Regions from separate parts of the Streptomyces sp. SCSIO 30461 genome, predicted to be linked through region 1. Evidence: predicted binding sites of a transcription regulator. Region 1 holds the regulator's gene; the other holds the start of a gene.
The links. The regulator HrcA, encoded in region 1, represses chaperone genes, less so after heat shock. The targets are predictions, from matches to a motif close to TTNGCACTCNGNNNNNCNGAGTGCNAA.
Positions count from the first base shown of each region.

Region 2: a site for HrcA is predicted at 9,510-9,536, ahead of groES (co-chaperone GroES). Genes of this name have one in related genera too.

Region 1 covers NZ_CP146101.1:6,499,585-6,515,207, reverse strand. The annotation lists gene V1460_RS29330 (DUF3097 domain-containing protein) at 1-115, opposite strand, end outside; gene V1460_RS29325 (MBL fold metallo-hydrolase) at 163-900, opposite strand; gene hrcA (heat-inducible transcriptional repressor HrcA) at 1,101-2,117, shown strand; gene dnaJ (molecular chaperone DnaJ) at 2,118-3,251, shown strand; gene V1460_RS29310 (nitronate monooxygenase) at 3,353-4,462, shown strand; gene V1460_RS29305 (16S rRNA (uracil(1498)-N(3))-methyltransferase) at 4,459-5,190, shown strand; gene V1460_RS29300 (hypothetical protein) at 5,100-5,465, opposite strand; gene V1460_RS29295 (histidine triad nucleotide-binding protein) at 5,659-6,018, shown strand; gene V1460_RS29290 (ribonuclease Z) at 6,041-6,949, shown strand; gene V1460_RS29285 (adenosine deaminase) at 6,960-7,961, shown strand; gene V1460_RS29280 (hypothetical protein) at 8,086-10,095, opposite strand; gene folK (2-amino-4-hydroxy-6-hydroxymethyldihydropteridine diphosphokinase) at 10,422-10,931, opposite strand; gene V1460_RS29270 (dihydroneopterin aldolase) at 10,965-11,423, opposite strand; gene V1460_RS29265 (MFS transporter) at 11,492-12,895, opposite strand; gene V1460_RS29260 (GTP cyclohydrolase, FolE2/MptA family) at 13,176-14,000, opposite strand; gene V1460_RS29255 (MFS transporter) at 14,541-15,623, opposite strand, start outside.
Region 2 covers NZ_CP146101.1:7,303,053-7,318,675, forward strand. The annotation lists gene guaB (IMP dehydrogenase) at 1-1,446, opposite strand, end outside; gene V1460_RS32710 (sigma-70 family RNA polymerase sigma factor) at 1,634-2,221, opposite strand; gene V1460_RS32715 (response regulator transcription factor) at 2,613-3,224, opposite strand; gene V1460_RS32720 (WhiB family transcriptional regulator) at 3,606-3,938, shown strand; gene V1460_RS32725 (LysR family transcriptional regulator) at 4,057-4,953, opposite strand; gene V1460_RS32735 (SDR family oxidoreductase) at 5,600-6,373, shown strand; gene V1460_RS32740 (ester cyclase) at 6,447-7,139, shown strand; gene groL (chaperonin GroEL) at 7,291-8,913, opposite strand; gene groES (co-chaperone GroES) at 9,055-9,363, opposite strand; gene V1460_RS32755 (polysaccharide deacetylase family protein) at 9,737-10,645, opposite strand; gene V1460_RS32760 (THUMP-like domain-containing protein) at 10,764-11,993, shown strand; gene V1460_RS32765 (polysaccharide deacetylase family protein) at 12,160-13,035, opposite strand; gene V1460_RS32770 (hypothetical protein) at 13,123-13,392, opposite strand; gene tsaD (tRNA (adenosine(37)-N6)-threonylcarbamoyltransferase complex transferase subunit TsaD) at 13,389-14,558, opposite strand; gene rimI (ribosomal protein S18-alanine N-acetyltransferase) at 14,551-15,087, opposite strand; gene tsaB (tRNA (adenosine(37)-N6)-threonylcarbamoyltransferase complex dimerization subunit type 1 TsaB) at 15,150-15,623, opposite strand, start outside.

The DNA of each region.
Region 1 (15,623 bases):
CGCCGCAGAAGCCCGTTCCGGCCTCCTCCACGACCAGGTCGCGTTCGGCGGGGACCTCGGGCACCGGGGTGGACCTTTTCCAAGGGGGCGTCAGATCAGGGCTGTAGCTGCGCATTGGGCAGACGCTACCGGCTCGGCGGCGCGCCGGACCGGGACACCGGTTCAGGACACCCCGAACCGCCGGGCCAGCCGGTCCCGTTGCGCGCGTACGAAAGCCGCGTCCACGACCGCCCCGTGCCCGGGCACGTACAGCGCGTCGTCCCCGCCCAGCGCCAGCAGCCGGTCGAGCGCCGCGGGCCACTGCGCGGTGACGGCGTCCGAGCCTGCCTGGGGCTCTCCCGACTCCTCGACCAGGTCACCGCAGAGCACGACCTCGGGGCCGCCCGCAGTGTCCGGAACCAGCACCACCAGGTCATGGCCGCTGTGACCGGGCCCCACGTTCGCCAGCAGGACTTGGCGTCCACCGAGGTCCAGCGTCCACTCGCCGCTGACCACGTGCCGCGGAGCCACCAGCGCGTCAGCCGCTTCGGCGGCGTCGTCCGGTGTCACACCCTGGCGGACGGCGTCCTCGCGCAGCCCCTCCCGCTGGTGTGCCGTTCCCATGAGCTGGTCCAGCCCCACCGCGCCATACACCCGCGCTCCGGAGAACGCCGCCGTACCGAATACATGGTCGAAGTGCGGATGGCTTAGCGCGATATGCGTCACACGCCGCCCGCCCAGCAGCGACTCGATCTGGGTCCGCAGCTCGCCGCCCTCGCGGAGCGAGCTGCCCGTGTCGTACAGGAGTACGGCGTCATCTCCGGCCACCACTGCCGCGGTGGCGTCCCATACGGGCAGCCGCCGCCGCCCTGCCCCTGCGCCGATGCGCTCCCAGCCGAAGTCTTCCCAACTGACGTCCATGAGGCGACGCTATCCACGTACGGTGAGGAAACCCCAGCGAAAAGCCTGATGGCGTCCGTGACGCGTTCGCCGCCGGTCGCCCTTGCTCGGGGTGTACCCCACGGCCGTACACTGGCCGGGGGGCCCTTGGCACTCCACCGTGTTGAGTGCCAGATCACACCGACCGAACCGCCTATGAACCGCAGCTGGAGGTGCGCACGATGCTCAGCGAACGCAGGCTCGAGGTGCTGCGTGCCATCGTCCAGGACTATGTCGGCACCGAGGAGCCGGTCGGTTCCAAGGCGCTCACCGAGCGTCACAAGCTGGGTGTGTCGCCCGCCACCGTGCGCAATGACATGGCCGTGCTGGAGGACGAGGGCTATATCGCCCAGCCGCACACCAGCGCCGGCCGGATCCCCACGGACAAGGGCTACCGCCTGTTCGTGGACAAGCTCGCGGGCGTCAAGCCCCTGTCGTCCCCCGAAAGGCGGGCGATCCAGAACTTCCTTGACGGCGCCGTCGATCTCGACGACGTGGTGGCGCGCACGGTGCGGCTGCTGGCGCAGCTGACCCGGCAGGTCGCCGTCGTCCAGTACCCGTCCCTCACCCGTTCCACGGTGCGGCATGTGGAGCTGCTGGCCCTCGCCCCTGCCCGGCTGATGCTGGTGCTGATCACCGACACCGGGCGGGTCGAGCAGCGCCATGTGGACTGCCCGGCGCCGTTCTCCGAGACCTCGCTCGCCGATCTGCGGGCCCGGCTGAACAGCAGGGTTGTCGGCCGCCGTTTCACCGACGTGCCGCAGCTCGTGCAGGACCTCCCGGAATCCTTCGAACCGGAGGACCGCGGCGCGGTCTCGACGGTGCTCTCGACGCTGCTCGAAACCCTCGTGGAGGAGACCGAGGAGCGCCTGATGATCGGCGGCACCGCCAATCTGACCCGCTTCGGGCACGACTTCCCGCTCACCATCCGGCCCGTCCTGGAGGCGCTGGAGGAGCAGGTCGTGCTGCTCAAGCTGCTCGGTGAGGCGAAGGACTCCGCCATGACGGTCCGGATCGGGCATGAGATCGCCCACGAGGGACTCAACTCCACGTCCGTGGTCGCCGTCGGCTACGGTTCGGGCGACGAAGCCGTCGCAAAACTCGGCGTGGTCGGACCGACCCGCATGGATTACCCCGGAACGATGGGAGCGGTACGCGCAGTGGCACGTTACGTAGGACAGATCCTGGCGGAGTCGTAAATGGCCACGGACTACTACGCCGTACTCGGCGTGCGCCGCGACGCATCCCAGGACGAGATCAAGAAGGCCTTCCGGCGGCTGGCGCGGGAACTCCATCCGGATGTGAACCCGGACCCGAAGACGCAGGAGCGCTTCAAGGAGATCAACGCCGCCTACGAGGTGCTGTCGGACCCGCAGAAGAAGCAGGTCTACGACCTCGGCGGAGACCCCCTGTCCAGCTCGGGCGGTGGTGCCGGAGGCTTCGGCGCGGGCGGCTTCGGCAACTTCTCGGACATCATGGACGCCTTCTTCGGTACCGCGTCCCAGCGCGGTCCCCGCTCGCGCACCCGGCGCGGCCAGGACGCGATGATCCGGCTGGAGGTCGAGCTCAGCGAGTCGGCCTTCGGCACGACGAAGGACATCCAGGTCGACACCGCCGTCGTGTGCAACACCTGCACCGGCGAGGGCGCGGCCCCCGGCACCTCGGCGCAGACCTGTGACATGTGCCGTGGCCGCGGCGAGGTCTCGCAGGTCACCCGTTCCTTCCTCGGCCAGGTCATGACCTCTCGCCCGTGCCCGCAGTGCCAGGGCTTCGGCACCGTGGTGCCGACCCCGTGCCCGGAGTGCGCGGGCGACGGACGGGTGCGCTCGCGCCGCACGATGAAGGTCAAGATCCCGGCCGGTGTGGACAACGGCACGCGGATCCAGCTCGCGGGCGAAGGCGAGGTCGGCCCCGGCGGCGGCCCGGCCGGCGACCTGTACGTGGAGATTCACGAGCTGCCTCACGCGATGTTCCAGCGGCGCGGCGACGACCTGCACTGCACGGTGACCATCCCGATGACCGCAGGCGCCCTCGGCACCAAGGTGCCGCTGGAGACCCTGGACGGGATGGAGGAGGTCGACATCCGGCCCGGCACCCAGTCAGGGCAGTCGATCCCGCTGCACGGCCGTGGTGTGACGCATCTGCGCGGCGGCGGACGCGGTGACCTCATCGTCCATGTCGAGGTGCAGACCCCGTCGAAGCTGGACCCGGAGCAGGAGAGGCTGCTGCGAGAGCTGGCGAAGCTGCGCGGTGAGGAGCGGCCGATGGGTCAGTTCCAGCCGGGCCAGCAGGGGTTGTTCTCCCGGCTGAAGGACGCGTTCAACGGCCGCTGACGCCGCCGGCTGGGGGTCCTCGCAGTCGAGGGCCCCCTGCTGCACGGGCGCTGGATCCGGCAGGATTCGGCCGGAGCACCGGGACATGGCACCATGCGGGCATGTCCTCCGTGCCGTCCGCGCTTTCTGTGCCGACTGAGCCGTATGCACTGTCCGGTCTCTGCCGCTATCCGATCGTGCAGGCCCCCATGGCGGGCGGCGCTTCGGGTCCTGAGCTCGCGGCAGCCGTGTCCGAGGCCGGTGGGCTGGGTTTCCTCGCCGCCGGTTACAAGACGGCGGACGGCATGTACCAGGAGATCAAGCAGCTGCGCGCGCTCACCAGGCAGCCCTTCGGGGTCAATGTGTTCATACCGCACCCGGCGCACGCCGATCCGGCCGCCGTCGATGTCTACCAGCAGCAACTCGCGGGCGAGAAGGCCTGGTACGAGACACCCCTCGGCGACCCGGACTCCGGACGGGACGACGGCTACGAGGCCAAGTTGGCGATCCTGCGCGACGACCCGGTGCCCCTGGTGTCCTTCACCTTCGGCTGCCCAGGCAAGGCGATCGTCGCGGCGCTCAGACGCGCCGGGACCCGCACCGTCGTCACGGTGACCTCGGTCGACGAGGCGCAGGCCGCACGGCTCGCAGGGGCCGACGCACTCTGCGCGCAGGGCATCGAAGCCGGCGGCCACCGGGCCACGCATCGCGACGATCCCGCACTCGACGGTTCCGGCACCGGACTGCTCACACTGATCGCGCGGCTCCGCGAGACCGTGCCGATGCCGCTGATCGCGGCCGGCGGGCTGATGCGCGGCAGCCAGATCGCCGCGGTGCTGGCGGCGGGAGCCGAAGCCGCCCAGCTCGGTACCGCGTTCCTGGTCTGCCCGGAGTCCGGTGCGCACCCGCTGCACAAGGAGGCCATGACCAGTCCGGTGTTCACCAGGACCGCGCTGACCCGTGCCTTCACGGGCCGACCCGCGCGGGCGCTGGTGAACCGGTTCGTCAGCGAGCACGGAGCGTACGCCCCCGCCGCCTACCCCGAGGTGCACCACATCACCGCCGGCCTTCGCAAGGCCGCGGCGAAGGCGGGTGACCCGCAGGGCATGGCCCTCTGGGCCGGCCAGGGCCACCGGCTGGCCCGTGAACTGCCCGCCGCCCGACTCACCGAGTTGCTCGCCGCCGAAACGGCCGCCGCGAGCGCCTCCCTTACCCTGAGGAACCCCTCATGACCGCTCCCGTGTTCCTCGTGGACCAGGTGTACGCAGGCACCGTCACCGTCGACGGCCCCGAGGGCCGCCACGCTGTGTCCGTACGCCGCCTTCGCGTCGGCGAGGAGGTCGTACTCACCGACGGCCGGGGTAGCGGCGGATACGGCACCGTCACCGCCGTCGAGGGCAAGGACCGGCTGGAGGTCGCCATCACGGAGGTGCGCACGGAGGTGGCTCCCGTGCCGCGCATCACCGTCGTCCAGGCCCTGCCCAAGGGCGATCGCGGCGAACTCGCCGTCGAGACCATGACGGAGACCGGTGTGGACGCCGTCGTGCCGTGGGCGGCGGCTCGCTGCATCACCCAGTGGAAGGGCGAGCGCGGCGCCAAGGCCCTCGCCAAGTGGCGCGCCACGGCGCGCGAGGCGGGCAAGCAGTCCCGGCGCCTGCTGTTCCCCGAGGTCACGGAGACCGCGACGACCCGTCAGGTGGCGGCGCTGCTCGCCGGAGCGGACTTCGCTGCCGTGCTCCACGAGGAGGGCGCCGAGCCGCTCGCCACGGCCGAACTCCCCGTGAGCGGGGACATCGTGCTGGTCGTCGGGCCCGAAGGAGGTGTATCCCCGCAGGAGCTGGCGGTTTTCGCGGAAGCGGGCGCGAAGCCCTACCGCCTCGGCCGCAGCGTGCTGCGCACGTCGACGGCGGGCACGGCCGCGTCCGCCTTGCTACTGGGGCGCACCGGCCGCTGGTCCTGACCCGGCGGACGCTGCGGACGGGTCGGTCCCGACGGACGTGTCGCCGTTCCGGTCGGGTGCGCCGTCGGTCCCGACGGGTGCACGAGCATGTCGTAGATCGCCCACCCGTCGACCTCGGCCGGGGCATCGACCCCGGCCGCCAGCGCCGCGTCCAGGAACCGCCGCACCACTCCCGGCTCATTGAGGTTCAGCGCCTCGCCCTTGCTGCGCGCGACCAGTCCGTCGTGCCAGTAGGCACCGGACACGATCAGCTGCGGCCCTTCCTCGAACACCATACGCAGCCGGGACCCCGTCCCCTCACGGGACAGCGACAGTATCTGGCGGCAGACCCCGTCGGGTTGCTCGAGAGGCCCTGGTCCTGTCCCGGGCGACGGGGCGAGCGCGGCGGATGGGCGGGGGAACCCCATCCGCCGCTCCGGGGATAGCATGCGCACATACTGATCACCGGAGTCGGGAAGGGGCCGGGCCATGGCGGGAGAACCGCAAGCCGACTGCCTGTTCTGCAAGATCGTCGCGGGGGACGTGCCCGCCACCGTCGTCCGTGAGACGGAGACGACCGTCGCCTTCCGCGACATCAACCCCCAGGCGCCCACCCATGTGCTGGTGATCCCCCGGGCGCACTACCCGGACGCCGGCACCCTGGCCGCCGCCCAGCCCGCCGTCGCCGCCGACATACTGCGGGAGGCGGCCCAGGTCGCTGCCGACGAGAAGGTCGACACGACCGGATTCCGTGTCGTCTTCAACACCGGCTCCGGCGCCGGGCAGACCGTTTTCCACGCGCACGCGCACGTACTGGGCGGCCGTGGACTCAACTGGCCTCCCGGCTAGCCGGCGAGACGCGGAGCCACCCGTGTCCGTACGCGAACTGGTCGTCCTCGGCACTGCCAGCCAGGTCCCCACCCGGCACCGCAACCACAACGGCTATCTGCTCCGCTGGGACGGCGAAGGCATCCTCTTCGACCCGGGTGAGGGCACGCAGCGGCAGATGCTGCGCGCCGGGGTCGCCGCGCACGACATCAACCGGATCTGCGTCACACACTTCCACGGCGACCACTCACTCGGCCTCGCCGGAGTGATCCAGCGCGTCAACCTGGACCAGGTCCCGCACCCGGTCACCGCGCACTATCCGGCAAGCGGGCAGCGCTTCTTCGAACGGCTCAGGTACGCCACCGCCTACCGCGAGACCGTCCGCATCGAGGAGCACCCGGTCGCCCACGGCGGGGTGCTCGCCACCACGCCCTCGTACACGCTCGAAGCGCGCGAGCTCTCCCATCCCGTGGAGTCCTTCGGCTACCGCCTCACAGAGCCGGACGGCCGCCGGATGCTCCCCGAAAGGCTGGCCGCGCACGGCATCAAGGGCCCCGACGTGGGCCGCATCCAGCGTGAGGGCGCCCTGGGCGGGGTCACCCTCGAAGACGTGAGCGAGATACGCAGGGGACAGCGTTTCGCCTTCGTCATGGACACCCGTCTCTGCGAGGGGGTCTACGAACTCGCCGACGGCTGCGACATGCTCGTCATCGAGTCCACCTTCCTCGACGATGACATCCGACTCGCCACCGACCACGGCCACCTCACCGCGGGGCAGGCCGCAGCCGTGGCACGTGACGCAGGCGTACGGCACCTCGTGCTGACGCACTTCTCCCAGCGCTACAGCGACCCCTGGGAGTTCGAGCGGCAGGCCCGCGCGGCGGGCTTCGACGGCGAACTCTCCGTGGCCCAGGACCTTGTCCGCCTACCCCTGCCCAAACGCGCACCCTGAGCGAGCACCGATGCCTCCACTGCCCAAGGCTGAACTGCACCTCCACATCGAGGGCACCCTCGAACCCGAACTCGCCTTCGACCTCGCCGCACGAAACGGGGTCGCGCTCCCCTACACCGGGACCGAAGACCTCCGCAAGGCGTATCTCTTCACCGACCTCCAGTCCTTCTTCGACCTCTACTACGAGCTGATGGCGGTGCTGCGCACCGCCGAGGACTTCACCGAACTCGCCGACGCCTATCTCGCGCGGGCGGCGGCGCAGGGCGTACGGCACGCGGAGATCTTCTTCGACCCGCAGGCGCACACCGCCCGCGGGGTCCCCATCGGGACGGTGGTCGAGGGGCTCGCCCACGCTCTGGACCGCGCGGACGAGCGGCACGGCGTCTCCACCCAGCTGATCATGTGCTTCCTGCGCGACCGGTCCGCCGACTCCGCGATGGCCACGCTCGACGCCGCCAAGCCGTATCTCCACCACATCAGCGGGGTCGGCCTGGACTCGGCGGAGGCCGGCAATCCGCCCGCCAAGTTCCGCGAGGTCTACGCGGCCGCCGAGTCCCTGGGGCTCCGCAAGGTCGCCCATGCCGGTGCGGAGGGCCCGCCCGCGTACATCCGGGAAGCCCTCGACATCCTGGGCGTCGAGCGCGTCGACCACGGTCTGCGCGCGATGGAGGACCCGGAGCTGGTGCAGCGGCTGGTACGGGAGCGGGTGCCGCTGACCGTGTGCCCGCTGTCGAACGTGCGGCTGCGTGCCGTGGACACCCTGGAGGACCATCCGTTGCGCGCGATGATGGACGCCGGGTTGCTGGTGACCGTCAACTCCGACGACCCGGCGTACTTCGGCGGCTATGTCGGGGACACCTTCCACGCGGTGCGCGAGGCGCTCGGCCTGGACCGGGAGCAGATGAGGCAGCTCGCGCGGAACTCGTTCGAGGCATCCTTCCTGGACCACGACGAGCCACGGCGCAGACGGTATCTGGACGCGGTGGACACATACGAGTTCGGCGGTTCCTGAGAAGGCGACGTACCCGATCGTCTTGCTGTGCCGGGTGCTGAAGGTCGCCCGCTCCTCCTGCCACGCCTGGCGCGAGAGCGAGGCGGCCCGCTGTGCCCGGCGGGCCGCCGCCGGGTGTGCACGGTCAGAGATGCCGCGGTGGTCCGAGCAGCGGAGTGCGGACCGGGGCGGCGAGCCCGACGAAGACCACGATCTCGTAGCCACCGGGATTGGTCTGCAATGGGATGGTGCGCCAGTTGTTGACCAGCCAGACGTTTCCGGAGGGGTCGATCTGGACGGCGGTGTTCCGCTCCAGCCCGTCGCTGGTGTAGCCGGTGTCTGCCGGCGAGATCGGATCGCCCGTACGGAGACCGGGCGGGCAGGCGGACACGCGGGCGCCGCACAGGTTGGCCAGGCGATGACCGCCGAAGTTCGCCACCCAGACCGTGTCGTCGCCGTCGACGGCGATCCCCCAGGGCAGGAACAGGCCGTCGTTGACGAACGGTTCGGCGGGTGTGGACCCGTCGGGACGGATCAGGGTGACCGAGGCGTCGACGTGGCGCGTGACGATGTCCTCGACCGCCTCGGCGACCATGGCGGGGGTGGTGCCCTCGCAGGGAGCGACCAACGCTCCGCCGTTGGCCACCCACACGTTGCCCAGCGTGTCGGAGGCGATGCCCATGGGCCGCTTGATGCCGCCGCCGGTGATCGAGCGCAGCGGCTCGCCCCACGGAGAGAGCAGTGTCACGTTGTCGCTCCCGTTCCCGGTCACCCAGGCACGCCCCCGGGTGTCGACCGTGACACCGAAGGGCTTGACGAGACTTTCACCGCCCGGCGCGATGTTCCGGGCCCGGACGGCGTCCCCGCGCGGAATCCTGGTCACGCTTCTGCCACCGCAGTTGGCGATCCAGATGTTCCCCTCCCGGTCCGACACGGTCCCCTGAGGCTGGACGATGTCGCCGAAGCGCCAGCCCTGGGGCGGCGAGATGGGCCGGCCCATGGCTGTGAACTGCGAGACGCTGCGGTAGAGGAGGCTGGCGTCGATAGGGCAACCAGTGCCCTGGAAGCCGAAGTTGGCTGCCCATACCCGACCCTTGGGGTCGATGGCGGTGCCGAAACCCACCCCGTACAGCCCGCCGCCCCGGTACGGGGCACCGGGGACGTCCTGGCCCGTCGGAGTGAGCCGGGACAGGATGCGGGAGCCGCAGACGGACTGCAGGGGATCCGCGTTGAACCTGTAGTTGTTGCCGATCCAGGCCGTGCCTTCCGCGTCGAGCGCGACGGACCCCGGACCGTCCAGCTCGTGACCGTTACCCACGTAGCGCAGTGCGATGGTCCAGGCGTCGGGCGCCTCGGCCAGCCGGGGCCGGTATGTGTCCCGGCCCTCTCCCAGGGCGAACAGCTCGGCGGGGTGGTTGCCGGGGAGCCGGGCGATGTCCGCGACTGCCTGGAAGGTCTCCCTAGGCGCTGGTGCCCCAGGGCGCGTGGCCAGGGCGAAGAGGCTCTCGCAGGTCTGTCCCGCGGTGCAGCCGGACAGAATGTCGGCCAGCGTGTTGAAGGCACGCAGGCTGGAGGTCTGGTCACCGTTCGGGGCGGTGGCGAGCACCTCGGCCGCCGCCCCGTCGCTGATGTCCGCGAGGTTGTGCGAGACGGCCGCCGCGTTCTGAAGCCCGGGACGGCGGCCCGCCATCTCACCACCCCGGGTGAACTGCGCCATCGCGAACCCCGCCGCGACCGTGGTGCGCTCGTTGAGTACGACCTTGCCGTGGCGATGCCCGGTGCCGATCACCGCGACCAGTCGGACCGGCCGCACACGGTGCCCGGTCCGGCTGCGCGGGTGACCGGTGGGGCCCGAGTCCGCGGTCAGGTACAGCACGGCGTCCGGACTGTCCGGGGCACGGTATGACAGGGTGAAGCGGCCATGGGCGTCGCTGCGGGTGCGGGCCAGCGGGCGGGCGCCGGCCCCGGGGCGGTCCCCGGCCTGGAGCAGCGTCACCTCGGCGGCGATGGGCCGGTCTCCGCTGCGCACCACCCCCTGCTGCTTCAGCACCCCGTGCCAGGCCGGTGAACCGCCGGTTGTCTCCGATGGGACGGCGGCCCCGGCTGCGAGGCCGGCCAGAGCGACGGTGAGCAGAGCGGCTCTACGAAGACGCACGGCATTGCCTTCCGGGGCGAGTACATGCGGCTGCCGGGCTCTCTGCGGTCGGTTCGCAGTGACCTGGCGACACCGCTCACGGTGTAGGAGGAGGGGTACCCGTCCGAGGCAGGCGTCACAGCACACGACGTCATCGCTACCCGTTCAGGCGACCGGACGGGGCCAGACGGCGTCGGGGCCGTCCTGACGTCCGAAGAAGCCGGTCCGTCGTCGCCCTCGACCGACTCGAAGCCCTCGTCAGCAACCGGCGCAAGCGCCTGCAGTACCGCCCCGACACCCTCGACGGCTTCGTAGCCGGTACCGGCCTGACCCTCGACGAGCCAGCATCACCTTGATGAGCCGAGGTCAGTAATGCCGTCGTGGGGCATCGCGGCGGCGATGTCGGCGAGGGAGACCCCGCACTGTGGGTGAATCAGTTCGCCAGCGATGTCGGCGAGTGGGACGGCCACGTGCGCGAAGCGGAGGACGTCCGGATGCGGCACATGCCAGGGCTTCGCGCCGTAGGTGGCGACTCGGTCTCCGTCGAGGAGAATGTCGAGGTCCAAGCTCCGCGACTGCCAACCGTCGTAGCAGGGCTCCGGCCGGGTTCGCCCGCACCGGCGCTCGAGCGACTCCAGCAGGGACTTCAGCCGGGCCAGGTCTCCGCCCGCGTAGTCCACACGCAGGGCGAGATTGAGGAAGTCCGGAGCGCCGGCGATGCCCACCGGCCGGGTGCGGTACACCGGGGAGGTCGCCTGGACTAGACCGTGCTTGCCGAGCCACGCCAGAGCCCAGCTGATATTGGACTCCGGGGACAGGTTGGAGCCGATGCCGAGGTAGATGCCGTCGTGTGACATGGGGTCTCCTGTGGTGCCGATACTGTCGATCTCTCAGGCTGGCACGGCGTGGTCGCGGGGTGCGGGGGCAAGCGGCTGGAGCGCGGGCTCGGCCTGTTGCCCGGCCGCCGCCCGCGGGTAGTCGGCTGCTCGCCGTTCGATGCGAACCCCCACCGTGCGGGCGAAGCGAAGGGCCCCTGGCTTGTGAACCGTGACCTGAACGTGGGGGGTTCCGTGTGCCACCAGGCAGCGGGCTATGGCATCCGCTAGAGCCTCGACGGTGTGGAAACTCGACTTCTCCACGAGGGCGATCACGGCCTTCACCGCTGTCCGGTAGTTCCACGCGTGCTCGATCGCGTCACTGGTCGCAGCAGGACGTGTGTCGGCGGCGATCCTCAGGCCGATGACGACGTCCGACCGGTCGCGCCGCTCCTCTGCCCGTACGCCTATGACACAGCGCAGCAGCAGATCGTCGATCTCGATGGTGTCCATGCCTTCGGGCCACTCACACATCGTTCTTCCCTTCTCGGAAGTGGTAGGTCTCAAGGTGGTGTGTTGTATGCCGTCCTGTGCTTGGCGGCTCATGCGCCGACTGCCCGTGCATACGACCAGGGACGCGGGATCCGAGCGATCAGGAGGAGCGTGCTCGCCGCCATGATCAGCCCCAGCGTCGTGAAGGCCGTCGAGTATCCTGCCTGGAGCGCCTGCGTCTGGGAGACGTCGTGGCTCGTACTCACCGTCGTGTAGGCCGCCAGGCTGCTCAGTGGCGCGAGGCCGATGACCCCGCCGAAGGCTCTGGCGGTACTCGTGAGGCCGCTCACCAAACCGGCTTCCTGGGGCGTGGCCCACGCCGTCGCGGCCTGTGTCAGGTGGACGACCGCCAAGCCCATCCCACAACCGACCAGCAGGGACGGCACCAGAGCCTCTTGCGCGAACGTCCCTTCTCCCGTGAGCCGACCCAGCCACAGTAGACCCGCCCCCAGTGCCGTCTGCCCCAGGACCGCAGCCATTTTGGGGCCTACCAGACGGGCTAGCCGCGCAGCCAGCACCGATCCCAACGCGGCCGCGACCGTCAGCGGGAGCTGCCACAAGGCGGCGGTCTGGGGGGTGTCGCCGAGGACCCGCTGCTGGTACTGGGCCAGGAAGAAGAACGTCGCCGTGCCCGTCATCCCCATCACGGCGACGGCCAGCTGGGAGAGGCCCACGGAAGCCTTTGCGATGGCCCGTACCGGCACCAGCGGATAGCGCCTGCGTCGTTCAGCCGCGGCAAGCAGTGCCAGGAGTACCAGACCAGCTCCCACGGACGCCAGTGCGGCCGGCCTGGTCCAGCCCGTACGCCCCGCCTCAGCGGAGCCGAAGGCGACCGCGACCAGGCCGGCCGAAAGCGCGATGGCAGCCCTCATATCCTGCCGAGACAGGCCTGGAGCGGTCCGGACGTCGGCGGGGAGCATGCGAGCGCAGGCCACGGCAAGGAGTACGGCCAAGGCGGCCGCCGTGAAGAAGACACTCTGCCAGCCCGTGCTCCCGGTGAGCAGCCCGCCCAGGAGCGTCCCGGCTCCGCCTCCGGCTGCGGCTGCGGCACCCCAAAGCCCAAGCGGCTTGCCCCGCTCGCCAGGGGGAGCCAGCAGCAGGAACAGGGAGAGCAGTGCCGGTTCCACCAGAGCAACCCCGACGCCTTGCAGCGCCCGTGCGCCGATGAGGGGCCCCACGCTGTCCGACAGAGCGGCGAGCACGGACGCGGCGGCGAACACGCAGAGCCCCACCAGCATCAGCCGGCGGCGTCCTACGAGGTCCGTCGCGCGACCGGCCGGCAGCAGCAGCGCCGCGATCGCCAGTACATATGCGCTGACGACCCAGGACAGTTGTACGGGCGACAGTCGCAGATCCTCACCGATGGCGGGCGAGGTGACGTTGATCACCGACGCGCTGAGCATCAGAAGGAACTGCACCGAGGCCAGCGCCGCAAGCTGGCTGCGTGACTGCACCGCGCCATGCCAGGCCCGTGCACTGCCGACTTCCGCAGTCGGCTCTCCCACGCACGTGCGGTTGCTGGAAGCAGGCTGGCGCCACATGTGGACCCTCTCCCTAGTGCCGCGTCAGTCAAGGTTTGCCCGTCAAGGAACGGCGCTCGGTGCGGCGCATCGCAAGGCGCCGGATCGGCCTCGTAGTGGATCTACTCGGTCGATTCGGCAACGCCGCGAGGTGTCGTGCCGGGCGTCGCGACGGGGCAAACCTTGGCTGACGCGGCACTGGCGTGGTGCTTCTTCAGCCGGACAAGACCGCGACGGCGTCGTGGCTGTGGATGCTCTCCAGGTTCCTCACCGATACGCGGTGGGAAAGGCCACGGAGGCGACAGGCTGTGGAGACATCACGCACCATGTCCTCGACGAAGGCCGGGTTGTCGTAGGCCTGCATCGTCAGTACCCGCTCGTCCGGGCGCTTGACCAACGGGACGACCGGGGCGGAAGCGCAGGACGTGGCCAGGTCGACCAGAGCACGGATCGGGAGCGCATACGCAGCATCGCCCTCTCCCGTCACAGTCAGCGTGACCTCGCTGCGCTGGTTGTGGGCACCGTAGTCAGAGATGGTTTTCGAGCAGGGGCACAGACTGGTGACGACGCACATGACCGAGGTGTCCATGCAGATCCTGCCGTCGTGCCATTGCATTGCGAACGTCACTCGGTGCACGGCCTGTGAGGTGATGCCGCTGGCGGGTGCACGGACCTCGGTTGCCACGTCCATTGCCACGTCCATGTAGAGCGCCGGAGCGTCGAGCGAATCCGCACCTTCCTTCAGGGCGGAGCCGACCGCCCTCGGGTCGAAGTGACTCAGTACGTCGCGTACGAGGGCAACCATGCGGCTCATGTGTGTGCCCCGCTGATCGTGGGGGAGCCGTACGGTGACCGCGGCCTCGGCGATTCCGTGCTGGCGCACGTCGCCGTCGTCGAACAACACCGGGTACTTCACATTGCTGATGCCCACCCGGTCGATCTCGATTCCACGTCCGTCTCGCTCGTTCTGGACGTCGTGCAGTGCGGGAGCCTCCCCCGCAGTGTGCGGGAGGCCTGTTCCCTCGGTGTGGAAAAGCATCCGCGTATTCCTTTCGTCACTCTGTCGAGAGGGGCGCCGCCCTGTGAGTGCCCGGTTGCTCTCGCGTGCTCACACCACCACCGTCGCTCGGCCCGCCCGTCTCTTTCGACAACCGATCGAAGTGCCGACCAGGGGAAACCGCTGTCCCCTGGTCGGAGGGTCCCTACGGTCGTCAACGGTGGATCTTCGAACAGGAAGTGACACCTGATGACAGAGGTGACCGTGACGACATCGCGGCCTGCCACGACTACGACGGCTCTGCGGTCGGGCTTTGGACGTATACGGCCGCCTCTAATGGTGACTTCAACGCTCCGGTGCAGTCGTGGAAGCACGACACGTGGGGAGACTGGCGCCGCACTCACCTCTGTGCAGGGGATTCCGGCGGCGACCGTGACGATGAGGCTTTCCGGTTCGACCACCCCGTCGTCCGCGACATCTTCCACAGCTACGCGCGGCCAGTCGACCTGGCCTCACATGTGAGCCCGGGACCTCCCCTCCAGGTCCCGGGCTCCGTTCCAGCGCTCCCCGAGCCTCGACGGATCAGGAGGCGAGGACCTTGGACGACCTGTCCCGGACGAGCAGGCGGCGCCTGGCCTCCACCGGTGCCGGGATCTCGGTGACCGGCTGGTCGTGCGCGCCGATCGCAAGGAGATGGGTGCCCGCTGGGGCGCCGGCGCGGCGGCGGATGAGCGGTCGTGCGGCGGGGGCGCTGTTCCGGCTTCCCCGGGCACGTGGGCCGGAGAGCCGAAAGGGGGCGCGGGCGCCGAAGAGGCGAACGCGCGCGGGTCGCGAGGCACGGGCGGCCGAGCACGAGGGAACGTCGGCGCCCGCGGGAAGCGTCCTGGTGGAGACGGCCTCGCCGACGGCGGACGGCGTGAACCTGGCCCTGAGCGGCAGGGGGCGGCCGGAGGTGTGCAGGGCCACGGCCGACATCGGGACCGCCACCAGTAGCAGCACCGCGCACAGCACCAGGCCCATCACCGGGTATCCGGCCCGTTCCGACAGCAGGCTGCCGGTCATCGGGCCGCAGGCCACGCCCAGCGACGACGCGGCGCCCACCAGGACCGCCCACCGGCCGCGCGGGTCGAGCGAGGCGGCGAGGCCGAGCAGATAGGAGAGGACCACCGGGTAGAAGAAATTCCACAGCACCTCGCCGGTGGCGAAGCCCAGCAGGCCCTTGGCCGACGAACTCACCACGACGCAGCCGCCGATCAGCGCCGTGCCGGCGCCGATCGGTATCGCCCGGCCTAGCCGGGAGCCGACCGCACCGGCGCCGATGACGCCCACCAGGCCCGCGCCCAGGGCCACCGCGAAGACGGCGCCCGCGGTGACCTCGCTCAGCCCGGCCTGGGTGGTGCCGATCCTGCCGCTGACGCCCCACAGGGCGTTCTGGGCCATGGACCAGAAGAGCATCGCGCCGGCGAGCACCAGGCCGGAGCGGCGGCGCGGCAGCAGGGTCCGCGAGCTGAAGGGGACCGTGGTGGCGTCCTCCGGCGCCGCCGCGGTCCCGGCCCCCGGCAGCCGTCCGGTCGCCGGCCACACCAGCACCGCCACCAGGGCCAGCGCGGCGAACGGCAGCGCATGGCCGCCGCCGAGCCGCGGAATCGTGAGATAGAGAGCCCC
Region 2 (15,623 bases), 800 kb from region 1:
CTCCTTGAGCCCCGCGGACGTGATCCGTACGAACCGGCCGCGCTCCTGGAGTTCCGGCACCGTACGCCCGCCGACGTAGAACATCGACTGGCGCAGGCCGCCGACGAGCTGGTGGACCACGGCGGAGAGCGGGCCGCGGTACGGCACCTGGCCCTCGATGCCCTCGGGGACCAGCTTCTCGTCGGACGCCACGCCCTCCTGGAAGTAGCGGTCCTTGGAGAAGGAACGCTGCTCGCCACGGGACTGCATGGCACCGAGCGAGCCCATGCCGCGGTACGACTTGAACTGCTTGCCGTTGATGAACAGCAGCTCGCCCGGCGACTCCTCGCAGCCCGCGAGCAGCGAACCGAGCATCACCGTGTCGGCACCGGCGACGAGGGCTTTGGCGATGTCGCCGCTGTACTGGAGGCCGCCGTCACCGATGACCGGGACGCCTGCCGCCTTGGCGGCGAGGGACGCCTCGTAGATCGCGGTGACCTGCGGGACGCCGATACCGGCGACGACGCGGGTGGTGCAGATCGAACCGGGGCCGACGCCGACCTTGATGCCGTCGACACCGGCGTCGATGAGCGCCTGGGCGCCGTCGCGGGTCGCGACATTGCCGCCGATGACATCCACCGGCGCATTTGACTTGATCTTGGCCACCATGTCGCCGACCAGCTTGGAGTGCCCGTGGGCGGTGTCCACGACGATGAAGTCGACACCGGCCTCGATCAGGGCCTGGGCACGCTCGAACGCATCGCCCGCGACACCGACGGCAGCGCCGACCAGCAGTCGGCCCTCCTTGTCCTTCGCCGCGTTCGGGTACTTCTCGGCCTTGACGAAGTCCTTGACCGTGATCAGACCCTTGAGGATGCCGTGGTCGTCCACGAGCGGCAGCTTCTCGATCTTGTGGCGGCGCAGCAGCTCCATGGCGTCCACGCCGGAGATGCCGACCTTGCCGGTGACCAGCGGCATCGGGGTCATGACGTCCCGCACCTGCTGGGAGCGGTCGGTCTCGAAGGCCATGTCGCGGTTGGTGACGATGCCGAGCAGCTTCCCCGCCTGGTCGGTGACCGGGACACCGCTGATGCGGAACTTGCCGCAGATGGCGTCGGCCTCGGCCAGCGTGGCGTCCGGGTGCACCGTGACGGGATCGGTGACCATGCCGGACTCGGAGCGCTTGACCAGGTCGACCTGGTTGGCCTGGTCGGTGATGGAGAGATTGCGGTGCAGCACGCCGACGCCGCCCTGGCGGGCCATGGCGATGGCCATCCGCGACTCGGTGACCTTGTCCATGGCCGCGGACAGCAACGGGATGTTCACCCGGACGTTCTTCGAGATGAACGAGGAGGTGTCGATCTGGTCGGGCGCCATTTCCGAAGCGCCCGGCAGCAGGAGCACATCGTCGTAGGTCAGCCCGAGTGTCGCGAATTTCTCGGGCACTCCGTCGACGTTGGCAGTCATGACACCTTCCCCAGATGGCCTTGATCGGTGCGGATGTCCATGCTAACGGGATCCGCCCGTGTCCCATTCCACGATCAAGATCAGCGAGCAGCTTTGTACGTTCATACGTTCATACGGCTGCTCATCCCGCTGCACTCAGCCGCCGCTCACTCGCCCTCCCCCCTACCCCTTCGGCCGCCCCTGCTGCTTACTGTCCAGCGAGCGCCCTCAGCCTGCTGAGCGCCCGGTGCTGGGCCACCCGTACCGCACCCGGCGACATCCCCAGCATCTGCCCGGTCTCCTCGGCGGTCAGCCCCACAGCCACCCTCAACACCAGCAGCTCCCGCTGGTTCTCCGGCAGATTGGCGAGCAGCCGCTTGGCCCACTCCGCGTCGTCGCTGAGCAGCGCCCGCTCCTCGGGGCCGAGCGAATCGTCGGGACGCTCGGGCATCTCATCGGACGGTACGGCCGTGGAGCCCGGGTGCCGCATGGCGGCACGCTGGAGATCGGCGACCTTGTGGGCGGCGATCGCGAAGACGAACGCCTCGAACGGCTTTCCCGTATCGCGGTAGCGAGGCAGCGCCATGAGGACGGCGACACAGACCTCCTGTGCCAGGTCCTCCACGAAGTGACGAGCATCACCAGGCAGCCGGCTGAGCCGCGTACGGCAGTAGCGCAGCGCGAGGGGATGCACATGCGCGAGCAGATCGTGTGTCGCCTGCTCATCGCCTTCGACGGCGCGCAGAACGAGTGCACCGATCACCCCGCGGGCATCCACCGCCTCGTCGCTGCGCATCGGTCCATGGTGCCTTGACTGCCGCTGGTCCATGGCACCGCGTCCATAGTTGTGCACCGAAGCGTTATGAGCAGGTGCGCCGGACGTCATCTCCTGCGCCCTCCCCTTGCGCTCGAACGACCTGTCCCCGAGTAGCTCCACACCTCAAGGATGCGGCATCCCACGGGAAACGTGTGCCCACGGCCCGTGGTCGCCACGCCCGCCGACCGGCGGGCGTGGGCGATGCCACTCGCCGCGACACTCATGGCACGGCCCAGGGCGCCGTGCCGGACACCCTTCCCTGCGCCGCGCCCCGCCCCGTGACTGCCACTCCCCGGTGGCGCCCCCACCACGAGGGGCGCGCACCATGGACCTGCTCACCGGGTACGGACCCGGCCTCACCAGGCACCGCTCAGCGAACCAGGCCCCAGCGGAATCCGAGCGCCACCGCGTGCGCCCGGTCCGAGGCGCCCAGCTTCTTGAACAGTCGCCTGGCGTGGGTCTTCACCGTGTCCTCGGAGAGGAACAGCTCGCGCCCGATCTCGGCATTCGACCGGCCGTGGCTCATGCCTTCGAGCACCTGGATCTCCCGCGCCGTCAGCGTGGGAGCCGCACCCATCTCGGCCGACCGCAGCCTGCGCGGGGCAAGCCGCCAGGTCGGGTCGGCCAGCGCCTGGGTCACCGTGGCCCGCAACTCGGCGCGCGATGCGTCCTTGTGCAGATAACCCCGGGCGCCGGCGGCCACGGCGAGCGCCACCCCGTCGAGGTCCTCGGCGACCGTGAGCATGATGATCCGGGCACCGGGGTCGGCGGAGAGCAGCCGACGGACCGTCTCGACGCCGCCCAGGCCGGGCATGCGTACGTCCATCAGAATCAGGTCCGAGCGGTCGGCGCCCCATCGGCGGAGGACTTCCTCGCCGTTGGCCGCGGTCGTCACGCGCTCTACGCCGGGCACGGTTGCGACCGCGCGGCGGAGCGCCTCTCGGGCGAGCGGGGAGTCGTCGCAGACGAGGACGGATGTCATGGCCGCCCTCCGCAGCTGATGCGCGTCACCTTGAGCCTCCAGGCTGGTTACGTATCGTCACCTGTGCGGTTGACGCACCCGGACTCTGCCCGAGTGCTTGTTCTCTCAACCGCCTCCGCACTCTCAACGACGGTCACTCGAAAGAGTTACGGGTGCGACGAGCGCCTTCGGCACTCTACGTGAGGAGCCACGTACGGAGGAGAGCAACACGGCTCAGCAGCCAGCCCGGCGGGGCCTATGCCCCATTTAGCGGCTTTTCTTCCCTTTTGCTGGTGTCTGTGGCTAGATTCGCAATGAGTCATATTTACATCTACTAACACCGTAGATGTACGGTCGGAGCTTCAGACATCCACTCAGCACGGCTACAAGGGGACATGCGCTATGGCAGATTTCTCCCGCCTTCCCGGACCGAACGCCGATCTGTGGGACTGGCAGCTGCTCGCAGCGTGCCGTGGGGTAGACAGCTCACTCTTCTTCCATCCAGAGGGGGAACGCGGCGCGGCGAGGAGCGCGCGCGAGAACTCGGCGAAAGAGGTCTGCATGAGATGTCCGGTGCGCGCCGAGTGTGCGGCGCACGCGCTGGCGGTGCGGGAGCCCTACGGGGTGTGGGGCGGACTGACCGAGGACGAGCGTGAGGAGCTCATGGGGCGGGCACGGAATCGGCTGATTCCGGCATCGAGCGCAGGCGGCGCGACGGGCGGTGGGCCCACCTGATCCATCAGCCGGCACCGAATAGACGAAGAAACGTTCCTGCAACGGCGTCCGCTTCCGCGCCCGCCGGGAATTCGTGCTGAACTCGCCACCCCTCACGGCAAGGCGGTGCGGCGCCGCTTCAGCGTGCCGCGGCACCGGCCAGCCGCTCCAGCATGGCGGCCACCGCGGGTACCCGGACCAGATCCGGCAGGGTCAGCGCGACGATCTCACGGTGCACGGCGGGCTCCACGGTGACGGTGCGGACCCCCTTGGGCCGCACCGAATCAAGCGCGAGCTCGGGGAGTACGGCCACACCGAGGCCGGCGCCCACGAGTCCGGCCACGGCCGGGTAGTCGTCCGTGGCGAAATCGATCCTCGGGGTGAACCCGGCCTCCTCGCAGACGGCGACAAGCTGGCGGCGGCAACGCGGGCAGCCCGCGATCCAGGGCTCGTCCGCCAGATCCGCGATGGCCACCGTGCCGGCACCGGCCAGCCGGTGGCCGTCGGGCACCAAGCCGACGAGCCGGTCGCCCATCAGCGGGCGGACCACCAAGTCCTCCCACTCGGCGGCCGCGCCGCCGCCGTAGCGGAAGGCGAGGGCCACGTCCGCGTCACCCTCACGCAGCATCGCCTCCGAGCGCGGCGGCTCCGCCTCCACGAGCGAGACCCGGGTGCCCGGATGCGCCGCTCGCAGCGCGGCGAGCGCGGTCGGCACCAGGGTGGAGTTGCCGCTCGGGAACGACACCAGCCGGACCCGGCCGGCACGAAGCCCCGCAATCGCCGCCACCTCCTCCTCCGCGGCGGTGAGCCCGGCGAGGATGCCCACCGCGTGGCGTACCAGCACCTCACCGGCCTCGGTGAGCCGCATCTCGCGACCGGTCGCCCGGACCAGCAGAGGTGTGCCGACCGAGTTTTCGAGCGCCTTCATCTGCTGGCTGACCGCGGGCTGGGTGCAGCCCAGCTCGCGGGCCGCCGCCGAGAAGGAGCCGGTCGCGGCGACCGTACGCAGGATGCGGAGATGTCGGGCTTCGATCACAGTAGGAAGCATAAGACCTGCTTGGACTTCCAGCTCTTTATTCGACGGAGACTTTGAGAACGCTGGGTTGGCGTCATACATACGAAGCTCCTGCCAGCGGATGCGGGCCGGGCCGAAGCCGTCGAGGACACCGATGCCACAGGCGGCATCACCGGCATCGACGAACGCCCGGCCGACGGCGCCGTACGGGTTTTCGCGCCCGGCCCCGAAGGCGTCGCCCGCAGCGGCGCCGAGGCGGACTTCGCCAGCTCCAGGGGCACCTCGGCGAGCGGGGCTGGGTCCGGCGATTCACCCGGACGGCGGCACCGGGGGCGCCGCTCCGGGCGATCGAGCCCGGGACCGTCCGGGCCGGCGATCCGATCGAGGTCGCGCACCGCCCGGACCACGACATCGCGGTGGCCCTGCTGGTCCCGGCCGTGACTCCCCCGGGCCTTCGCCCGGGAGGCCCCCGCACGCGCCCTCCCGCCGCGCACCCCGGTGGCGGCCGAGTGCATGGGGTCCGAGCTGCTCGACACCGCGCGGAAGTACGCGGCCAAGTGCGGCTCCGCATAGGCACCATGAGGCGTGCGCCGGGCCGTGTCACCTGTACGGCGCAGCGCGACTGCCCGTATGCCGCACATACGCAGCGGGCACTAACGTGCCGTACATGACGACAGCACTCATCACCGGCGCGACCGCCGGCATCGGCGCCGCGTTCGCGCGGCGACTGGCCGCGGACGGACACGACCTGGTCCTGGTGGCCCGCGACACCAAGCGGCTCCGGGAGCAGGCGACCGAACTGCACGACCGGCACGGCATCGAGGCGGAAGTGCTGACCGCCGATCTGGCGGAGGAGGCGGGCATCGAGTCGGTGGAGGCCCGGCTCGGCGATCGCAGACGCCCGGTGGACCTCCTGGTGAACAACGCAGGGTTCGGCAACAAGGGGCGCTATCTCGAAGTGCCCATGGCGGACGAGCTCCGGATGCTGAAGGTGCACTGCGAGGCGGTGCTGCGGCTGACCTCGGCGGCCGTCCAGCCGATGCGGGAGCGAGGCCGCGGCGGAGTGGTGAACGTGGCGTCGGTGGCCGCGTTCCTGCCCCGGGGCACCTACGGGGCGTCCAAGGCCTGGGTCGTGCAGTTCACCCAGGGCGCGGCCCGCGACCTCGCGGGTACCGGGGTGCGGCTGATGGCGCTGTGCCCCGGATTCGTCCGCACCGAGTTCCATGAGCGGGCCGGGATGGGGACGTCCAACATTCCCGACTGGATGTGGCTGGACGCCGACAAGCTGGTGGCAACGGCGGTGTCCGATCTGGCGCGCGGGAAGTCGCTGTCCATCCCCGATCCGCGCTACAAGGCGCTGATGGGCGTGGTGAAGCTGGCGCCCCGGGGACTGCTGGGCGGGTTCAGTTCACGGGCGGGCCGCAAGTACGGACCCAACTGATCAGACCAACCAGCGCGAACTTCACTAAAATGGACGTATCCCAGTGATCCCCAGCGACCCTCAGGGGGACGCCATGACGTTCGTGCAAATGATCGAATGCAAAACGGAGCGCCTGGACGAGCTCAACCGGCTCCTGGACACCTGGGTCGAGCAGACCGGCGGCAAGCGCACCGCGACCCACAGCCTGGTCGCCAAGGACCGCTCTGATTCGGCCCATGTGATCGAGCTGGTCGAGTTCCCCTCGTACGAAGACGCGATGAGGAACTCGAACCTGCCCGAGACCGAACGGAACTTCCAGAAGATGGTGGAGCTGTGCGACGGCATGCCGACGTTCACCGATCTGGACGTGGTCAGGGACGAGCAGCTGAACAAGGGCGCGAGCCGCAGGTTCTTCCTGGACTGCATCGCGGGGAATCCGGAGCTGCTGCGTGAGTTGCTGACCCACGACTACCGGAACCACGATCCGTCCAACCCCGCCGACCTCGTCGGCATCGACGCCTTCCTGCGCGAAGTCGCCCGGTGGAGCGCGGGGTTCGACTTCACCATCGAGCTGGAGGACCAGATCGCGGAAGGCGATCGCGTCACCACCCGCTGGACCTGGAACGGGCGCCACAACGGGGAGTTCATGGGCGTCGAGCCGACCGGCAGGCAGTGCACCATGACCGGGACGACCACCCATCGGTTCCGCGAAGGCATGATCTGCGAGAGCTGGTGGCAGTACGACCGGCTGGGCCTGATGGGCCAGCTCGGGGTGCTGGAGATGTAGGCGTCACACAGGCGGCGCAGCGTGCACGCGGTGCGCCGCAGGGAATACGGCACGAGCCCCCGGTCCCTGGAGACTCCAGGGACCGGGGGCTCGTGCACACCACTACGGGGCGGGGCCGCCTCGGCGGCTCAGCTCAGCGCGGCGGCTCAGCTCAGTGGGAGTGGCCGTGACCGTGGCCCGCGTCCGCCGGCTCCTCTTCCTTCTTCTCCACCACGAGGGTCTCGGTGGTGAGCAGCAGGGAGGCGATCGACGCGGCGTTCTCCAGCGCGGAGCGGGTGACCTTGACCGGGTCGATGACTCCGGCCTTCACCAGGTCGCCGTACTCGCCGGTCGCGGCGTTGAAGCCCTGACCCTTCTCCAGCTCCGACACCTTGGCGGTGATGACGTAGCCCTCGAGGCCGGCGTTCTCGGCGATCCAGCGCAGCGGCTCGACGGCGGCGCGGCGGACGACCGCGACACCGGTGGCCTCGTCACCGTCCTTGCCGAGGTTGCCCTCGAGCACCTTGACGGCGTGCACCAGCGCGGAGCCACCACCGGAGACGATGCCCTCCTCGACCGCGGCGCGGGTCGCGGAGATGGCGTCCTCCAGACGGTGCTTCTTCTCCTTCAGCTCCACCTCGGTGGCGGCGCCGACCTTGATCACGCACACGCCGCCGGCCAGCTTCGCGAGGCGCTCCTGGAGCTTCTCGCGGTCCCAGTCGGAGTCCGTGGTCTCGATCTCGGCCTTGATCTGCGCGACGCGGCCGGACACGTCCTCGCTCTTGCCACCGCCGTCGACGATCGTGGTGTCGTCCTTGGTGACGGTGATGCGGCGGGCGGTACCCAGCACGTCCAGACCGGCCTGGTCGAGCTTGAGGCCGACCTCCTCGGCGATGACGGTGGCACCGGTGAGGGTGGCCATGTCCTGGAGCATCGCCTTGCGGCGGTCGCCGAAGCCGGGCGCCTTGACCGCGACCGCGTTGAAGGTGCCGCGGATCTTGTTGACGACGAGCGTGGACAGGGCCTCGCCCTCGACGTCCTCGGCGATGATCAGCAGCGGCTTGGAGCCACCGGCCTGGATGATCTTCTCCAGTAGCGGCAGCAGATCCGTGATCGCGGAGATCTTGCCCTGGTGGATCAGGATGTACGGGTCGTCGAGGACGGCTTCCATACGCTCCGGGTCGGTGACCATGTACGGCGACAGGTAGCCCTTGTCGAAGGCCATGCCCTCGGTGAAGTCCAGCTCCAGACCGAAGGTGTTGGACTCCTCGACGGTGATGACACCGTCCTTGCCGACCTTGTCCATCGCCTCGGCGATGAGCTCGCCGACCTGCTGGTCCTGGGCGGACAGCGCGGCGACGGCGGCGATGTCGGACTTCTCCTCGATCGGGCGCGCGGTGGCGATCAGGTCGTCGGATACGGCCTTGACGGCGGCGTCGATGCCCTTCTTCAGGGCGGCCGGGGAGGCGCCCGCTGCGACGTTGCGCAGACCCTCGCGCACCAGGGCCTGGGCGAGCACGGTGGCGGTGGTGGTGCCGTCACCCGCGATGTCGTTGGTCTTGGTCGCCACCTCCTTCACCAGCTGGGCGCCGAGGTTCTCGTACGGGTCCTCGATCTCCACCTCACGGGCGATGGTGACACCGTCGTTGGTGATGGTGGGGGCGCCGAACTTCTTGTCGATCACGACGTTGCGGCCCTTGGGGCCGATCGTCACCTTGACCGTGTCGGCGAGCTTGTTGACGCCGCGCTCAAGGGCGCGACGGGCGTCCTCGTCGAACTTCAGGATCTTCGCCATGGAGCTTCTCAAGTCCTCTCGTTGCGATCCCCGGCTGCCTCCTGGGACAGCCGCCATCGCGAAAAACGAACCGCGCCCCGGCGACCCGGCTTCTCAGACACGGGGGCCAGGGCGCGGCTCAGGGCAAAACTGCCGGGTGACTTACTTCTCGATGATCGCGAGCACGTCGCGAGCCGAGAGGACGAGGTACTCCTCGCCGTTGTACTTCACCTCGGTGCCGCCGTACTTGCTGTAGAGCACGACATCGCCGGTCTTGACGTCGAGCGGCAGGCGCTCGCCGTTCTCGAAGCGGCCCGGGCCGACGGCCAGGACGACGCCCTCCTGGGGCTTCTCCTTGGCGGTGTCCGGGATGACCAGGCCAGAGGCCGTGGTCTGCTCGGCGTCCAGCGGCTGGACCACGATGCGGTCCTCAAGCGGCTTGATGGCAACCTTGGAGCTGGTGGTCGTCACGATCCGACCTCCCCCTTCGGAGATCTCACGGGGTTAACTGTCTGAGGTGGCGACCAGGTGGATCCGTCGTCGCGGGTGCCGGACCTGCCCGTCGCTGTGTTGGCACTCTCCTGCGGGGAGTGCCAGAGCCGAGACTATGGCCGCGATTAGCACTCGGTCAAGCGGAGTGCCAATCAGCGCCGTGTGGCGGTTCGCACCGTCTACCCTCGGGGGGCTCCCGAGGGCGTGTCCGGTCTGCACAACGGCCGGGCCGGCGGCCGCGTTCCATGCCACCCGAAGTCCCCGTTTCACGGCTCCCCGACTGAGTGCTGCCCCCGAATGCCCCTGATCCCCAGCGGACGGGCATCACGACGCCGGCTTCAGGGGGCAGCCCTCAGACGTAGTCCTCCAGCCGCGCCACCGCGTATCCCCGCTCGGTGATCAGGTTCATGACCCGCCGGATCAGTTCCGGCATCCGGGTCCGCCACTCCGCCTCGCCCCTGAAGTGGGTGAGGATGATGTCGCCGGGGCGGAGTTCCCGGTCCGCCTCCCGCCACTCCATACGGTCCGCGAACGCCTCCGCCGCCCAGAGCGGCACGGCTTCGATCCCGCATGATTCGGCGGCCCGCAGCGTGTTCCGGTCGTAGGCGCCGTAGGGCGGACGGAAGAGCCGGGGCCGCTCACCGAACTCCTCCTCCATCCGGTCCTGCTGGCCGCAGATCTCCCGGCGCTGGGCCTGGTAGGGCCGCCCGCGCAGATAGGCGTGAGTGAGGGTGTGGTTGTTCAGCACCACCCCGCGTTCCTGCATCCGGCCGAAGTAAGAGTAGTCGCCCCGGGCCAGGTAGTCGGTGAGGAAGGCGCTGTACGGGATCCCCAGATCACTCATCATCCGCAACAGCGCGGGGTCCTTCTCGGCTCCGTCGTCGATCGTGAGGAAGACGACCCGGTCGTCGGTCGGGACGGTGGTGAAGACCGGTGGGAGGCCGTCGTGGTCGCGGACCTCGAAGCCCTCGCGGGTGGTGAGCTCCGGCTTCTCGTCCGGCGGCGGGGGCGGGACGAGCGGCGGCTCGTCGAGTCCCCAGTACCTGGCCGCCGCCGCCTGGGCGCCGGACGCCGGCTTCCCCATGCGCCCGCCGGGCGCCCCGGGCGCCCCCGCGGCACCCGGTGCCCCGTACAAGGTGTGGGACCCGGGACCCGACGTGTTCCCACTCGTACAGCTCCCGCTGACGGCGCAGTTCCCACCGATCGCGGCGACGACCAGCGCGGTCAGCACCAGCGCCCCACGCCGCCAACCTTTCGTCATTTTTGCGTTTTGTCGTACTAGTCCCATATCCGGGCATCCTGTCAGCGCCGGGCGCCCATACGGCTCCGACACCGCCACCGGACGCCGCGCCATCCCCCGACTGGCCGACAATGGCCGTGTGAACGACGTCTCCTTCCCCCACCTCGGGCCGCTGCTGAGCACCGAAGGGCAGGCACTGCTGGCCGTCCTGCGCGACCACGACCCCGCCCAGGAGCTCGCCGTGGCCACCAGGCTCCGCCGCGAGCACCCGGCCGAGCTGGTCTCGGCGGCGCTCGCCCAGGCACGGCTGCGGCAGCGGGCGGTGGCCAAGTTCGGCGCCGACGACGCGTACCGGATGTACTTCACTCCGAACGGGGTCGAGCAGTCCACCCGTCGCACCGTGGCCGCCTACCGCGCCTCGCGGTTCCGGGACATCGGCCCCGTCCAGGTGACCGATCTCTGCTGCGGAATCGGCGGCGACGCGATCGCACTGGCCCGCGAAGGCTTCGTCGTCGAAGCGGTCGACATGGACCCGCTGACCGCCGAGGCCGCCCTGATCAACGTAGGCATGGTGGTGGAAGGGACCCCGCTGATCACAGTCAGCTGCACGGACGTCCTGGAGTACGACCTGACCGGCACGGAAGCGGTCTTCATCGACCCGGCCAGGCGCGGCGGCAAAGGCGGCAGTCGGGGCGGGCGCGGCGGTGGCGGGCGGATCTTCGACCCGGAGGGCTACTCCCCGCCGCTGTCCTGGGCGATCGACGCGGTGCGCCGGGTCGGCACCGGAGCCGTCAAGATCGCCCCCGGTGTCCCGCACGAGCTGATCCCCGCCGACTTCGAGGCGGAGTGGATCTCGGACGGCGGCGACGTGAAGGAAGCCGTGCTCTGGCACGACGAGGGCCGCCCCGAGGCCATCACTCCGGGGGCTCGCCGCGCCACCCTCCTCCCATCGGGTGCGACGCTGGTCGGCCGTGGACTGCCGGATCCCGAGGTCCGCCCGATGGGCCGCTATCTGTACGAGCCCGACGGCGCCGTGATCCGCGCGCACCTGGTCGCCGAGGTCGCCGACGAGCTGGGGGGCGGGCTGATCGACCCGACCATCGCCTACGTCACCGCCGACGAGCTGCGCCCGACCCCGTATGCGACGGCCTACGAGATCACCGACGAACTGCCGTTCAATCTCAAGAAGCTGAAGGCGCTGCTGCGCGAACGCGGCGTCGGCAACCTGACCGTGAAGAAGCGCGGCTCGGCGGTCGAGCCGGAGGAGGTGCGCCGCAAGGTCAAGCCGAGCGGGCCGAACGCGGCGACCGTGTTCCTGACGAGGGTGGCCGGGGCGCCGACGATGCTGATCGGCGGGCCGGTGGCGTAGCCCGGGTCACGACCGGGGGCCAGCAGCCCGCGTACCCCGATCGGCCGCGTGGTGAGACCCCCGAGCACCGCCGCCCGATCGGCGAGCAACTTCCGCAACGCGCTTCAGGTCCAGTCCGATGCGGGTCGGCAGATCGGCCCGCCGGCCCGGGCATCGCCCCCGTGCCTCAGAGGTAGTCCTCCAGGCGCGCGACCGTGAAGCCCTGCTCCTGGATGCGGCGCAGCAGATGCGCCGTCATCTCGGTCATGGTCGTCCCCTTGAGGTCGGACGGGCCGCGGAAGTGGGCCAGGATGATGTCGCCGGGGTGCAGCTTCTTGTCGCCGCGCTGGTACTGCATGTTCTTGATCTGCATCGACTCGCGCCACAGCACGATCGCCTCGGCTCCGCAGGCCATGGCGGCGGCGCGGGTGTCCTCGTTCCAGTTGCCGTAGGGCGGGCGCAGGAGGCGCGGTGCCGTTCCGTAGCGGGCCTTGAGCTTGTCCTGCTGGCCGCAGATCTCACGCTTCTGAGCCGCCGCGTCCAGGGTCCGCAGGTCGGGGTGGGTCAGGGTGTGATTGTGGACTCCGTTGCCCAGCTTCCGGAGCCGGTCGAAATAGCCGTAGTCGCTGCTGATGGCCGAGTCGGTGAGGAACATCGAGAAGGGGACCTTCAGCTCCTTCATCATCGTCAGGAACTCCGGGTCCTTCTCGGCCCCGTCATCGACGGTGATGAACACGACCTTGTCCTTCACCGGTATGTCGCTGATCACGGGTATCCCGCCACCCGCGCGCAGGATCAACGGCTTGGTCTTCGGCGGTGCGGGCGGCGCGGCCAGCGGCGGGATGCCCCACTTCCGGTACGCCGCGGCGCTGCCCACCGCGTCGGCGCCCTGGGAGGAGGTCCCCTCGGCAGGCTGCGACGCGGAGTCGGCGCCCGGTCGGCTCGCGCGTGACGACGGAGTGGCCTCCGATGTGGTCGAACACCCTGATATGAGTCCCGGTATCAGCACCGCCGCGAGAAGCACCCCCGCGGTCCACCGCCGTCCCACGCTGTTCCCGCCCACCCCAGCACCCCATGTTCGTACGCCGTTCGACCGATCTCTCCGCTCTGATGGATGACGAACAGGCGTGCGGGGTTGCTTGAGTGTGCGTCACATGGGGAAGTCGACGGACTCGAAGCGCCAGCGGTGCACCGGCCGACTGATCAGCTCCGGTGCGGGGTCGGGCAGTTCGGGCAGCGCCTCCGACTCGGGCCGCGCCGCCCACCAGGTCAGGACCAGAACACGGCCCCCAGGCGCGCGGAAGGTCTCACGACGCAGGGGCGGCACACCCGGCAGCTCGCTCGCGCGGGCCCAGTCGAGCAGCTCGGTGCCCCGGCCATCGGCCGCGCGCGCCTCCCACATCAAGGTGACGACCGTCATGAGTACAGATTGTCCTTGCTGAGCTCATGCAGATGGTCATGGCCGTGGTCATGGCCGTGGTCATGGCCGTGGTCATGGCCGTGGTCATGGCCGTGGTCATGGCCGTGAGCCTGAGCGGAATGCGCGCCCGGCACATGCGGATCGGTCACCGGCAGCGACGAGTCGGCCGACAGCTCCCAGTCCGACGGCGGCCTGTTGCGTGCCACCATCTCCGCGCCCAGCGCGGCCACCATCGCACCGTTGTCCGTGCACAGCTTGGGACGCGGCACCCGCAGCCGGATACCGGCCGCATCGCACCGCTCCCGGGCCAGGGCGCGCAGCCGCGAGTTCGCCGCCACACCGCCGCCGATCATCAGATGGTCGACGCCCTCGTCCTTGCAGGCCCGGACCGCCTTGCGGGTCAACACATCCACCACGGCCTCCTGGAAGGAGGCGGCCACATCCCGTACGGGCACCTCCTCGCCCGCGTTGCGCTTGGCCTCGATCCAGCGGGCCACAGCGGTCTTGAGCCCGGAGAAGGAGAAGTCGTACGCGGGGTCGCGCGGACCGCTCAAACCGCGCGGGAACGCGATCGCCCCCGGATCTCCCTCCCTCGCCAGCCGGTCGATGACGGGCCCGCCCGGGAAGCCCAGCTGGAGCACGCGTGCGATCTTGTCGAAGGCCTCACCCGCCGCGTCGTCGATGGTGGCGCCCATCGGCCGTACATCGCTGGTGATGTCGGGAGCGAGCAGCAGCGACGAGTGACCGCCCGAGACCAGCAGCGCCATGGTGGGCTCGGGCAGCGGCCCGTGCTCCAGCTGGTCCACGCAGATGTGCGAGGCTAGGTGGTTCACCCCGTAGAGCGGCTTGCCCAGGGCATACGCGTACGCCTTCGCCGCCGACACCCCCACCAGCAGCGCACCCGCGAGCCCGGGGCCGGCCGTCACGGCGATCCCGTCCAGGTCCCTCGCGGTGACCCCGGCCTCCTTCAGGGCGCGCTCGATCGTCGGGACCATCGCCTCCAGGTGCGCGCGCGAGGCGACCTCGGGTACGACTCCGCCGAAGCGTGCGTGCTCGTCGACGCTGGAGGCGATGGCGTCGGCGAGCAGGGTGGTGCCGCGGACGATGCCGACGCCCGTCTCGTCGCAGGACGTCTCGATGCCGAGCACGAGCGGTTCGTCAGCCATGGTTATCAGTTCCTTGTACGTGGCCGTGTACGGGTCGGTCCGAGGGAGCGCCCGAGAGGGTGTCGGGGGCGCCCGCGTCGCGGACGCTCAGGCGCATCACGAGGGCGTCGATGTTGCCGGGCTGGTAGTAGCCGCGGCGGAACCCGATCGGCTCGAAGCCGAAGCGCTCGTACAGCTTCTGCGCCCGGGTGTTGTCGACGCGCACTTCCAGGAGCACCTCTTCGCATTCGCTCGCGGTGGCCTGCTGGAGCAGGTCGGTGAGCAGCCGCGCGCCGAGTCCGGTGCCCCACTGCTCGCGGGCGACGGCGATGGTCTGTACGTCCCCGAGCCCACCGGCGGCGGCCAGGCCCGCGTAGCCGACGATCCGGCCGCTCCCGGGCGCTCCCGTCTCGGCGACGACGTAGTGGCGGGTGGCGCCGGGTCCGCGTGCGTGGGCGAGCTCCGACCAGAACATCCCCGGGGACCAGGCGTCCTCGGGGAAGAGGTCGTGTTCCAGCTTCAGCACCGGCTCGATGTCCCACCAGCGCATCTCACGCAGTACCGCCGGCGCCCCGGTGGGCCGCAGCGCGGCGGTCGTGTCGTGCCCGCCGCTCACGACGGCGTGACCACCTTGTAGTTCTTGGGCACCTGGGCGTCCGGACGGCGCAGATAGAGCGGCCTGGGCGGCAGCAGCTCCTCACCGGAGGTGAGCTTCTCCGCGGCGAGCGACGCCAGCGCGGCGGCCGACTGGTGCTCCGGGCCGCGGGCGTCGGGGAAGGACTCCGGGTAGAGCAGCGCGCCCGCGCCGACCACCGGCAGCCCGGCGAGACGGTCGGCGATCTCCGCGGGGCGGTCGACGGCCGGTTCGCCCACCCGGTTGCGGAAGCCGTCGTAGCGCGCCCAGTAGACCTCCTTGCGGCGCGCGTCGGTCGCCACCGCGAACGGCCCCTCGATCCCGGCGGCGTAGGCGAGGCCGTCCAGCGTGCACAGCCCGTGCACCGGAACGCCGAGTGCCGAGCCGAAGGTCGTGGCCGTCACCAGGCCGACCCGCAGCCCGGTGTACGGTCCTGGACCGATGCCGACCAC